DNA from 3 places in the Blautia sp. ZXY-1-B12 genome. Region 1 is predicted to be linked to each of the others. Evidence: riboswitches for the same ligand, from Rfam matches in the RefSeq annotation. Region 1 holds a riboswitch; each other region holds the start of a gene.
What was found. Region 1 has a riboswitch for cobalamin ahead of AC075L_RS13005 (ABC transporter substrate-binding protein). Riboswitches for the same ligand answer to the same signal wherever they lie in the genome.

Region 1 (4,290 bases):
GGTTCCGGGAAATCCACCACATTTAAGGCTTTGCTTGGCCTGATTCATCCGGATGGCGGAGAGATAGAGGTCTTTGGGAAAAAGGCAGAAGAGCTTAAGCCGGAGGATAAGCAGAAACTGGGAGTTGTTTTTGCAGATTCAGGCTTCAGTATGTATCTGACAGTAGCGGGCGTGGCAAATATTATGAAAAGCATATATCCAGATTTTGACAGAGAGGAATTTCTGCAGCAGTGCAGAAGATTCAATCTGCCCACAGACAAGAAAATCAAAGAATTTTCCACTGGTATGAAAGCAAAGTTTAAAGTACTGGCAGCATTAAGCCATAAGGCAGAATTGCTGATTCTGGATGAGCCCACAGTTGGTCTGGATGTGATAGCCAGGGATGAGGTGCTGAACATGCTGAGAGAATATATGGAAGAAAATGAAAGCAGTTCTATTCTGATCAGTTCGCATATTTCATCAGATCTGGAGAGTCTTTGTGACGATTTTTATATGATCCATGCCGGAAAAATTATCCTTCATGAGGATACAGATGTACTGCTGTCAGATTATGCAGTTCTTAAAGTTTCAGAAGAAGAGTACGAAAAACTGGATCAGCAATACCTTATTAAGATCCGGAAAGAAGCTTATGGATACAGGTGTCTGACAAACCAGAAACAATTTTATATGGAAAATTATCCGGATGTTGTAATTGAGAATGGAAAGATTGATGATCTGGTAGTGATGATGGAGGAACAGGTATGAAGGGATTATTTGTAAAGGATATAGAACTGATGAAACAGCAGAAACAGTATTTTATCCTGGTTATTGTAATGGGAGTCATCCTGAATCTGGCAGGAAGCGGGAGCGTCAGTTTTGCTATAGGATATTTTACGTTTGTCACAGCAATTTTTGCCATTACGACTATAAGTTATGATGAGTTTGATAATGGTCTTGCATTTCTTATGACCTTGCCGGTTACCAGAAAACAGTATGTGGCGGAGAAATATCTGCTGGGAGCAGGGCTTACGGCTGCAGCGTGGGGAATTGAAGCAATAACGGGAGTGATCTGTAAAGGTGTGGCAGAGCTTCAGGGGTGCCTGAGTGAGAAAATTATTGGCACTCTGATATACATTCCACTGGCGCTTCTTATGTTGTCAGTATCGCTCCCGCTTGTAATACATTTTGGAGCAGAAAAAGGACGTTATATTGCAATGGTCATGTGGGCTATTATAATTGCCGTAGTTTATGCTCTGATAAAAACAATGGGACTTTCAGCAGACGCAGTCGATGCATGGCTGAATGGACTTAACCGGGGAATGGTATTGGCCGGAGTTGTATTATTTACAGTAATTGTATATATGGGATCTTTTTGGATTGGTGTCCGGCTTATGGAGAAGAAAGAATTCTGATGTGTCTCGAATATGGTTGTAATTATAAAAGCAGTGTGCTAAAATTATATCAGCGTAATTGAATAGCTGTTAAGTGAACATTATCATACGCAGATTTTGTGTATGATAATGTGAGAGGGAATCAGGTGAAATGCCTGAACGGTTGCGGCCACTGTATACAGAAAAAAAGCGGGATTGTAATATGTCATTGCATAAATATGTGAGAAGGCGGAATCCGGCTGTCAGAGAGTATTTGGAAATATTTCTGATACAACATTCATGAACTGCTGAAGCATGGATGTTGTATCAGTTTTTATTTTATGGGAACTTTCTGTGATCTGTGAGTCAGGAAACCTGCCTGACAGCGTAAAGAAGGAGCTTCCGTAAAAAGTATCCGTTATTCTTATCACTTCTATTTTACTTTTTCTGAAGTCCCATCTTTTCGGTTACACGAACAGGTAAATAACATATACGAAAAGAGAGGAAGTCAAATGAAAAACAGGTATTTATCCACAAGAATCATGGCAATTATGATGGCAGCAGCTATGGCAGTTTCCGCAGCTCCGGCAGCTTTTGCAGCAGAGAGAGCAGACTCTGAGACAATCAAAGAGGACAATCAGCCGGCAGCAGATGCAGACTCTGATACACAGGAAGATGCAGACGCACAGGATTCAGCAGATGCAGATAAGACAGCAGACGCAGAAGGTACAAAGACAGAATATCCTCTGACCATCACAACCTATGATTATGATGGAAATGAAATCGAAACAACCTATGAAAAGGCACCGGAGAAAGTTCTTGCTGTATATCAGGGAAGCATTGAAACCATGCTTGCACTTGGCCTGGAAGACCGTCTGGTAGCTACTGCAGGTCTTGACAATGAAGTTCCGGATGAACTTAAAGATGCATTTTCAAAAACAAATTATCTTGATGAATTTACTCCATCCCTTGAGACTGTAACGATGTTGGAGCCAGACATGATCTTATCCTGGAGTTCCCTGTTTTCTGATAAAAATCTCGGAAATGTAACAGACTGGATCGACAAAGGCTGCAACACTTATTACAACACAAACACACGCCCTGACGGAGACAGAACTCTGGAAAATGAATTTACAGACATCTTAAATCTTGGAAAGATTTTTGATGTACAGGACAAAGCACAGGCAATCGTAGATGATGCAAAGGCAGTGATCGATAAAACTCTTACAGCAACAGCAGATGTAGAAGAGAAACCAAGCGTAATGGTTCTGGAACCTCTTGGAGAAGATATCACAAACTATGGTGCAAAGAGCCTTGGTGGAGATATGGTAACACAACTGGGTGCGACTCTGGCAAACCCGGATGCTTCTACAGCAGGAAAAGAAGATATCATTGCGGCAAACCCTGATGTGATTTTTGTTGTATACATGCCATATGCAGGTGATGATCCGGAAACTGTAAAAGAAAGCCAGCTTGCCGTTATCAAGGATGACGAAGCACTTCAGAGCCTTGACGCTGTAAAGAACGGTCGTGTTTATCCGATCATGCTCAGTGAAATGTACGCAAGTGCAACACGTACACAGGATGGTATTGAAACTTTCGCAAAAGGATTATATCCGGATGTGAATCTTGACTGATTGAGGACATAACAGTGAAAGAACAGGTTTCACAGACAAAAAAAGGCAGTGTGCTCAGGACATCCATGTATGTGGCAGTTCTTATCGGGCTTGCGGCATTTTTGATTTTTTCCATTCTTGCAGCAATCACTTTTGGAAATGCAGATCTGTCACTGAAAGATGTTTACAGTGTCATTGCATATAAATTGTTTCATATCAAAAGCCTGTCCGCCTATGCAGAAGGCGCAGTTCACGATGTTGTGTGGTTGATCCGGCTGCCCAGAGTCCTGCTGGCTCTGGCAGTTGGAATGGCTCTTTCCGTCTGTGGCGTAGTTATGCAGGCAATTGTCCAGAACCCACTGGCAGATCCGTATGTACTTGGTATTTCATCCGGTGCATCCCTTGGTGCAACACTGGCGATCATGCTTGGAGTTGGTGGATTTCTCAGTGGAAATTCAGTTGGTGTTACTGCATTTATTGGTGCAATGGTCACTTCTTTTGCAGTAATTGCCATTGCAAACATGGGCGGAAAAGCTACTTCTGCCAAACTGATCCTTGCCGGAATGGCTGTCAGTGCGGTATGTTCTGCTTTTTCCAATTTTGTTATCTATATCACCAATGACAAAAATGCAGCAACAGAAGTAATGAAGTGGACGATGGGAAGCCTTGCAGGCGCAAGCTGGAGCAGAGTAGGTGTAATGCTTCCTGTTACATTGATCTGTGTAATTATTTTCTGGACGCAATATCGTAATCTGAATCTGATGCTGTTAGGAGATGATGTATCGATCACACTGGGAACTGATTTGCACAAGCTGAGAACTTTTTATCTGATCGTTGCTTCTGTAATGATTGGGTTTGCAGTATATTGTGCGGGTGTGATCGGCTTTGTAGGACTTGTGATCCCTCATGTGATCAGAATCCTGTTTGGAACAGGCCACAGAAGATTACTGCCATTAAGTGCACTGCTTGGTGCATCATTCCTGATCTGGTGTGATGTGGCATGTCGTGTGATCCTGAAGAATTCTGAGATGCCGATCGGTGTGCTGGTATCCATTATCGGTGCTCCATGCTTTATTTATCTGCTTGTGCGGAAATCCTATGGATTTGGAGGTAGTAAGTAATGAAAATCACTACAGAAGATATTCAGGTTGGATTTCACGCCAGACAGATACTGAAGGGAATTTCCATAGAGTCAAAGGATAAGGAACTGGTAGGGATCATCGGACCAAACGGAAGCGGAAAATCTACATTATTAAAATGCATCTACCGTATCCTGAAGCCAGATGCAGGTGCCGTTTATCTGGACGGCGAAGAACTCCATTCCA
Region 2 (4,290 bases), on a different contig from region 1:
CATTACGGGAGAGATTTCCGATGTAATGTCAGCGATGACTGAGGTTGTGGATTATTTCAGAGACACTCTGGGTTATGTAGTCTGCAAGATTACCAAAAGATAGGAAGTGTTGGGATGGCAGGGATGACAACCAGAGAATTACTGGAAAAGCTTTATAACCAGGATTATGAGAAATTAAAGGGAAAAAAGCTGCGTATGACCAGGGTAAGGGTTCCGGGAAAGGAAGTGTGCCTGGCGCATGTGATCAATCCTTCACAGAGCTGTATTTATCAGAATCTTGGTCTGCATATTGGAGTCCATGAGGGAGAAGACCACACAGGAGAAGCAATTGGAATGATTCGTTTTACCCCATGGGAAGCAGTGGTTGTAGCTGCTGATATTGCAGTGAAAAGTGCAAATGTGGAGATTGGTTTCATGGATCGCTTCAGCGGATCATTGATCCTTACGGGAGGTCTGACGGAAGTTCAGACTGCAGTGGAAGAAGTGGTGAAATTTTTTAGAGAGGTGCTTGGCTTTAAGACTTGTGCAGTTCACAAAAGTTAAAACATACGAAAAGTCAGTTATTCTGTACCGATGGTGCTTATGTAACTGCCGGAATAGCTGAGAGAAGTGAAAGGGACAGACATTAAATATGAAGAAAATATTTCTGATGGGCAGAAGTGAAGCAGGTAAGACTTCATTAACGCAGGCATTAAAAGGCGAAAAACTTCATTATGTAAAAACGCAGTATACGAATACGGATGATGATACCATTGATTCTCCGGGAGAGTATGCAGAGTCCAAGCATTTCAGCGTAGGGCTGGCCTGTTTTTCTTTTGAAGCAGATGTGGTGGCAATGGTACAGTCAGCAGATGAACCTTTCAGTTTGTTTGGCTATGGCAGTAATGCATTTATTCTGAGACCACTGATAGGAATCATTACGAAAATAGATTCTCCTTATGCGAATGTTCCAATGGTGCGTCAGTGGATGCTGAATGCAGGATGTGAAAGAATTTTTCTGGTAAACAATGTGACCGGAGAGGGGATTGATGAGCTGAGAGCGTTTTTGAATGAGGATGTTCCAAAGCTGAGTCTGGAAGAAGCAAAATTCAGACAGAGTCTTGGTCTGAATGAATGGGATCCGCTACCGGAAGGTGTGGAATATTCATGCCAAAACACCTCACGGAATAGTGGTGTGTGAACAGTAACGAATGAACAATAATAATTTGGAAAATATATTGATAAATAGTTGACAAGCTTGTTGCAGGGTGTTATTATAATGACAGTATAATTCCATACAGAACATATTAAGTGCTGATACTGTGAGAAAGAACAGTACAGAAAGAGGGAATCAGGTGAGAAACCTGAGCGATCCGGTCACTGTAACAGAGGAGCAAATCTCAGAATGTCCATTGTGCCATAGCATGAGAAGGAGAGAGGAGCGATGAGCCTGGAGCCAGGAAACCTGCTTGGTATGGCGAGGTTAAACTTCCGTGTAAAGTGTAACAACCAACTCCGTTGAATCCGCAGCTTCGGAGTGTTGTCTGCTTTTATCTGAAGGCAGACATTTTTTATGGAATGCGCCTGTTCTTTATGAATTATACATGATTAAATGGCAGGCGATACTACTTCGGATTTATTCGTTCCCTCCGCGCACTCATGAACGGATTTTTTTCTACCCCGGGGTAGCATCGCTCCCTCTTATTAATTTTAAATGTATGATCTGTGAAAAATACTGTAATGAATTTTCAATGCTTTGTTATGTGAAGAGAAATTGATAATTTATTAGAGTATTTTTTTTATTTCGTCCTCTGATGGGTGGGATTGATGGAGACTGAGAAAACGGAATTATTCTGGAAAGATAAAAACTTGCAACAGGAGAGGAGAGGTAGCAATGGAGAAACCTTATTGGGAAGGGAAAGAATATTCTTATTTCAGTCATAAGAAATGTGAATTTTTTCCGTGTCATAAGAATGCAAATCCGGATGATTTTAACTGTCTGTTCTGTTATTGCCCGCTATATGCCCTGGGTGAGAAATGCGGTGGGAATTTCCGGTATACGGAAAAGGGAATTAAAGACTGCACAAACTGTATGCTTCCGCATAAGCGAAAAAACTATGGATATGTCACAGGAAAATACCAGGAACTGGCTGATATGATGAAAAGAGCAAAGGAAAGTATCAGCAAATAAGAGGAGAATGTGTCGCTGCTTAGAACGGAGTGAACAGTAACAATGTGTCAGATTAGCACAAATAAGAAAGAACGATTTTCATTGTAATACAATGCTTGTTCTGCTAGAATAAGGATAGCAAAAGAGAAGAGTCTGTAAGATTTTCAAGTCTGTTCTGAGTTAGTATATAAAGCATTTCACACACATTTTCCACACTTTTCACATGTACAGAAGAAAATGCATCACAGGCATTTGACGTCTTTTCCTGGCGACATTTTCTTGTTGGCAGAGCTCTGCATTTCTACATAGAGCCGTCGGAAAACAGGGAAAATTCACTGTTTTCCGACGGTTTTTGTCATTGATCATGGTTGAAAAACAAAAAAGATAATGATATAATGATATTATATTTATGTAAAGGAGTTAACTACTACATGAAAAAAAGAAATACAGCGATACGCGCATTGTCAGTTTTTCTGGCTTATGCAATGGTTTATACATCGGTACCAGCTGCGGGTCAGGAAATGTTTGGATCCGGAGTCAACAGGGAGACAGAAGAAAATACATCAGATCTGAAAGAATTTCAAAGTTCACAGGCAGATGAATTTGGAACAGATACGGGATCGGATGCAGAATTGTTCGGAAGCGATGATGCAAAACAGGAGTTTCAGGATGGAGAAAACTCAGAAGAGGGTACAGACGGAATCAGGTATATTAAGGGCCGTCCGTTGACAGAAGAGGAAAGAAAGGAAGAACTGGAACCCTTTAAAAATTTAAAACCTTTGGATCCGGGAATTGAAGTGGAGAGTGATCTGACATCAGTTTATGCTGCATATGGAAACAGGGAGGCTGCATTTCCATCTTCCTATGATGCCAGAAAGGAAGGATTAGTTACGCCCGTAAAGAATCAGAATCCATTTGGAACCTGCTGGGCTTTTGGTATGGCAGCAATCATGGAGACTTCGCTTCTGGCACAGAACAAAGGAACCTACGATCTGTCAGAAGAACATTTATCATATTTTTTCTCCAACAGACAGAATGATCCTCTTGGAAATACCCCTGATGATAAGAATTATGTACTGGGAAATTATCACGTGATAGGAGGTAATGATCACCTGGCAGCGATTTATCTCAGTACATGGTCGGGAATGACCACAGAGGCCGATGTACCATTTCCTACGGATTCTTCGCATCAGAATGATCTGACTGTGCAGATTCCGGAAAGTAAGGCTTATAATTCTGCAGCATATCTGAAAAATGCATCTGTTTCCAAATACAGTGAGGAACGTATGAAAGAAATGCTGCTGAATGACCATGCAGTATCCATTATGCTTTATATGAAGGAAAGTTATGTAAATCCGGACACAGCTGCATATTGTTATCCTGTTGGAAAATCAAATTCGACTGTAATTAATCATATTGTGACAGTGGTCGGATGGGATGATACGTATTCAAAGGATAATTTCCTTCCTGTTTCCAATGTAACATCTGATGGTGCGTGGATCATCAAAAACAGTTGGGGGGAGAAGAAAGGAGACGGAGGATATTACTATCTTTCTTATCAGGATCCCAATATCAGTAAACTTGTAAGTGCAGAGGCAGTGGCTGCTTCGGATCAAAAGTACAGGAATAATTATTTTTATGATGGTTCTTCAGCACTTTCAGTGATTCCGATACAGGCGGGACAGTCAGTAGCAGCAGTTTATGAGACAACTGCAGGAAAGGGAAAAGCAGAAGTCCTGGGGGAGGTTAATCTTGTTACAAACAGTGACAATGCCTGTTACAAAATTCAGATATACACCGATCTGACAGATCCATATGACCCGGAAAGCGGGACTGCTGCATATGCTGCTCCATATGAGTTTGAACAGCCAATCGCAGGTGTACAGACTATCAGTGTACCAGAGGTGGTTTTGAAACAGGGAAGCAGATATTCTGTTGTGATCACAAACAGTGGGATTGAAAAAATCAGCTTTGGAGTGGAAGCAAAGTCCAGTTATGGGAACTGGTTTACCTGTACGGCGGGGATAGAAACAGGGCAGACATTCTATAAGGGTGCATCGGAAACGGCCAGGTGGACAGATGGAAAGACGAAAAACTGGACGGCAAGGATCAAGGCACATACAAGGACCCTGAATCAGTCA
Region 3 (4,290 bases), on a different contig from region 1:
TCTGGTAGAAGATGAGGATGGAAATAGTCTTGAAAAAGAAGCGGTTGACATTTCGTTAAAATCACTTCTGCCGGAAGAAACTTTACAGACAAAAACAAGAATGCAGGTAAAAAAGCTGATCTCACTGGCCGGAAAGAAATATAAGATCAGTATAGGTATTGAAGATCCGATGACTGGGAAATTAGCTGTTCGATTTTCAATGAAAGGAACTTATAATGAAGGGAAAAATTATCTTTTTCAGTAAACTGAAAGAGTTACGTTTTGATATTTAGAAACTAAAATTACCTTATTTAATTACTATAAATGAGCAAATTTGAAAAAATGCACAAAATTATCCTGCTAATTTCATAAATGCTTCAAAATCATCACTTGCTTTTGCACATAGGAATAGATACTGATACTTTTCCTGATGAACGGCACTACAGATTCGATGATATCCATCTTGAAAAGACCGATATCCGCCAGTTCCTGTGACACAAATATAATGTGTCAGTGACATCAACAGCCAGTACCTCTGTATTCCCTTTGAGGAGCGTATCTGGTATGTATCCAGGGCCAGATGGTTTTTGCATTGCCTGAAAAATATCTCAATCGGCCATCGACAAACATAACAGGAAAGGATCTCCTGTGTAGATAAGGATACATTTGTGCTAATGAAAGCACGTAGTGCTTTAGGATTACCAAATGCTTTTTCAGGATAGCTTAAAAGAACAACTGCATTTTCTATGCCGCTGAGGTTTCCCTCATACCGGTACACATAATAGTTGCGTTTTTTGACTGTGACGAGGTCAAATCCTTTATGTGTTGTGGATCGTTCAGCAGCCAGTTCACTGAGTTTCTTTTTCATTCCTGATGGATACAGCAGACGGTTTGTTTTCAAAGCACCAATGGTATGGAACCCTTTCTGTACAAAAGTATTGATTATTTTTTCAGAAACATACCAGCAGTCACAAAGGAAATAAGACATTACTGGTGGAACAGGCAGTTCCTTTGCAATATTTTGTACAATATCAATCTTGGAAATTGATTTATTGTACATTACAAAAGCATAGTTCAGGACAATGCCGTTACAGGAAAGCATAACAGCTACTGCCTGATGTCCGTAGTCTTGTTTCCCCTTTAAATGGGATTGGTGAAAGTACGCATCTTCAATCGGATGCAGAGCCTGTGACGAAGGCTTTGTCTTTGAAGCTATCGTATCGTCTACAATGCAGAAAACAGGCTTTCCGGTGCGTGCTGCTTCTGAATAAATAATCTCTATAACAGAACGTTTTAACGTATCTAAAAGTAGAGAATCATCCCATTTCCCTGAATTAAGGAAATGTGCAATCGTAGTTCTGTGACAGGAACTGTTTTTAGCAAAATCCGTGGTTTTTCCATGATATCCTGAAATGAAAATGCTGATCAGGATACTTATAAGGTGGTTTATCACCCGGTTCGAATAAAATTTGCATAAATTTAATTTCTTAAGCTGGTTGTATATGAATGCGGAATGATGTATAGTATTTGCGAGAGACACCTTCTTTCGTAAATGTTGCAAATGTTTGTTTAGGCACTTTCATTATACAACACACGGAATCGAGGTATCTTTCTTTTATGCAAAATCACGAACTTGCTCATTTATAGTAGTAAAAATATTTTAGCATAAACAAAGAAATGCCACAAGAGAAGGTAGTGCTGCAAAGAGACCCTTATTATGGAATAGATACTGGAATCTGAATATTCAAGACCATAGTAAAAGTGAATAAAAAAACATATAAATATTAGATGTAAATTATTGACGTTAACCAAATGGAATTATATAATAAAAATATAATGAAGTTGGGGAAAAGCCTTAGCGCGGAGTAAAAATAGTTTTTGACTTTTAGCCCCTGATATCATATTATAAAAATAATGCATGTTTCCAGTAATATGGAATTAAAAGGGAAACCGGTGCAAGTCCGGTACGGTCCCGCCACTGTAAAAGGGAGCTTTTTATCATATATGTCACTGCTTAAGAGGCGGGAAGACGATAAAATGCGATGAACTTAAGTCAGGAGACCTGCTTGCATTAAAAAAGGTTATTTCTTACGGTGTATAAGAAAGGCTTTATTTTTATACCTAAAATACATTTTAAGAAAAAGATCTTTTTTATTTCAGGAAAGGATGTGAGAAAAGAAAACTTGAATTTTTATACAAATACGACAGAAAGGTAAAAAAGGAATGAAAAAGATAATAAGTTTTATATTGACAATGATTATGCTGCTTACCTGCACCAGTATTTCAGTTATGGCAGCTGACACTCAGAGTGATACAACAAATCAGGACGGAAAAATGACAATAGGAGTGTCCGTATATAATCTGAATGATGCAGAAGTAAGAGCATTTAGAAATTATTTTGAAAATTATGTCGGCATGGCTTTTGATGTCGAGTTTTTATATTCTTCCAGTATAAGTACAGCAGAAGAAGAAATCAGCTTTATCAACGAGCTTCATGAAAGAAATGTAAAGGGAATTATTTCTTTCCTTTCCTCAGATCTTGAAGAAGTTCTTCCGGTATGTGAAGAATATGGTATGTATTATGTACGTGGCTCAGGAACGATCAGTGATGAAATGTATGAGAAAGTAAAGGATAATCCTTATTTTCTGGGAACAATAGGAACATCTGTTGAAACAGAAATGGATGCGGCTGCCAATATGGCGGAGTATTTTGTTTCAGAGGATCAGAATAACCAGAATCATTACATAATAGCATGTGGAGGATCTGCTATCGGTAATGAGATGCATCGTCTGAGAACGATTGGTATTCTGAATAAGCTTCAGGAAGCATATGGCCTGTCATATGAGAAGTCTGTAGAAGAACTGGTGAATACGCAGGATACTGAAGAAATTGAAACAGGCAGTGACATTAAGATTACTCTGGTTCCGGGGTATCCAAAAGATCACCTGGATGAAAAGCTGGCTGATTCGCTGAATACAGGAGAGTATAATGTTATTCTGAGTGTAGTGAGCGCAAGTGATTTTATCAAGATAATTGATGCTTATGAAGAAGAGAACAGTACAGATGTATTGTTGGGTTCCATTGACTGTTTTACAGAAGATACATACGAAATGTTTAATAAAAAGGGATATAACGGCAAGGAAAGAATCGACTATCTTGTAGGAAAATACGGTGCTATCGTTGCACCATCATTTGTTGCCATGAAAAATGCTCTGGAAGGCTTTGCAGAAGATTACCGTGAAGATGGAAGTGCTTTCCGGCTGCAGCAGTCATTCTGGACAGCGGATTCAGTAGATGAGTTTAATAAGCAGTATGCGTTATCTATTGGAATGTATGATAATACATATAGTGTAGAGGACATGATGGAAGTTCTGAAATCCTATACACCGGAAACAAATTTTGAGAAATTCCGGAAATTTACGGAAAAATAGATAGAAAATAAGAGTCTAAAATAATTGACGTATACATGATGGTATGTTATGATAAATGAGTATTCATACGGTCATTTAATGATTTTAGAGATAAGTTCAGACCAGCAGAAGCGTCCTGCTGGTCTGATTAAAAGGGAAACCGGTGTAAATCCGGTACGATCCCGTCACTGTGATAGTTGGTTTTCAGCTGAATGCCACTGGAAGATATTTTTCTGGGAAGGTGCTGAAAATGGGTAAGCTTAAGTCAGGAGACCTGCTTATTTCTGGTAAAAGAGATTCTTGCGGACGACGAGAAATCCTGATTAAGAGTTACAACTTCATGTGTTGCATATATATGTTTGATTCTTTAATGGTAAGATTTCGTGACGGATGTGGGAGCATCTGTCTTTTTTTTCGTTCAAAATCACAGGAATGGACAGTATGAGAAGGAAGAAAAACAACGAAGAAACAAAAAAAGAAAGGAAGTAAAGGATGAAAAAAACAAAAAGAGAATTACTTGTGTTAGCAGCGGCAACAACAGTTGCATTATTAATGGGAGTTACTGTACAGGCGAAGGGTGATGAGAAGGTTTTAAACTTCGGATGTCAGATGTACACAGATGGATGTGTAAACAGTGCAAATGATGAAAACAGTGGATGGAATGCTATGAGATATGGTATTGCTGAAGCATTATTTAAATTCGATGACAATATGGAAGTTATCCCGTGGCTTGCTGAGAGTTATGAAGTAAATGACGAGCATACAGAATGGACGATCAAGCTGAAAGACGGAATTAAATTCTCTGACGGATGTGATTTAACTCCGACAAAGGTAAAAGAGTATTTTGATCACATGAAAGAGGTAGGACCTTCCGGATCTGCCAAACCGGAGAAATATCTG

Region 2: it holds a riboswitch for cobalamin, as region 1 does, so the genes downstream of both, AC075L_RS11065 (cysteine-rich small domain-containing protein) here and AC075L_RS13005 (ABC transporter substrate-binding protein) in region 1, are expected to answer to the same signal.
Region 3: it holds a riboswitch for cobalamin, as region 1 does, so the genes downstream of both, AC075L_RS08365 (hypothetical protein) here and AC075L_RS13005 (ABC transporter substrate-binding protein) in region 1, are expected to answer to the same signal.

The regions. Positions count from the first base shown of each region.
Region 1 covers NZ_JBWJVP010000208.1:7,551-11,840, forward strand. Annotated here, with positions in the region: gene AC075L_RS12995 (ABC transporter ATP-binding protein) at 1-744, shown strand, start outside; gene AC075L_RS13000 (ABC-2 transporter permease) at 741-1,391, shown strand; cobalamin riboswitch at 1,470-1,746, shown strand; gene AC075L_RS13005 (ABC transporter substrate-binding protein) at 1,862-2,986, shown strand; gene AC075L_RS13010 (FecCD family ABC transporter permease) at 3,001-4,086, shown strand; gene AC075L_RS13015 (ABC transporter ATP-binding protein) at 4,086-4,290, shown strand, end outside.
Region 2 covers NZ_JBWJVP010000191.1:39,703-43,992, forward strand. Annotated here, with positions in the region: gene AC075L_RS11050 (BMC domain-containing protein) at 1-103, shown strand, start outside; gene AC075L_RS11055 (BMC domain-containing protein) at 115-543, shown strand; gene AC075L_RS11060 (EutP/PduV family microcompartment system protein) at 632-1,180, shown strand; cobalamin riboswitch at 1,272-1,466, shown strand; gene AC075L_RS11065 (cysteine-rich small domain-containing protein) at 1,874-2,170, shown strand; gene AC075L_RS11070 (C1 family peptidase) at 2,581-4,290, shown strand, end outside.
Region 3 covers NZ_JBWJVP010000164.1:2,720-7,009, forward strand. Annotated here, with positions in the region: gene AC075L_RS08355 (DUF4832 domain-containing protein) at 1-244, shown strand, start outside; gene AC075L_RS08360 (transposase) at 332-1,432, opposite strand; cobalamin riboswitch at 1,881-2,063, shown strand; gene AC075L_RS08365 (hypothetical protein) at 2,203-3,411, shown strand; cobalamin riboswitch at 3,487-3,686, shown strand; gene AC075L_RS08370 (ABC transporter substrate-binding protein) at 3,883-4,290, shown strand, end outside.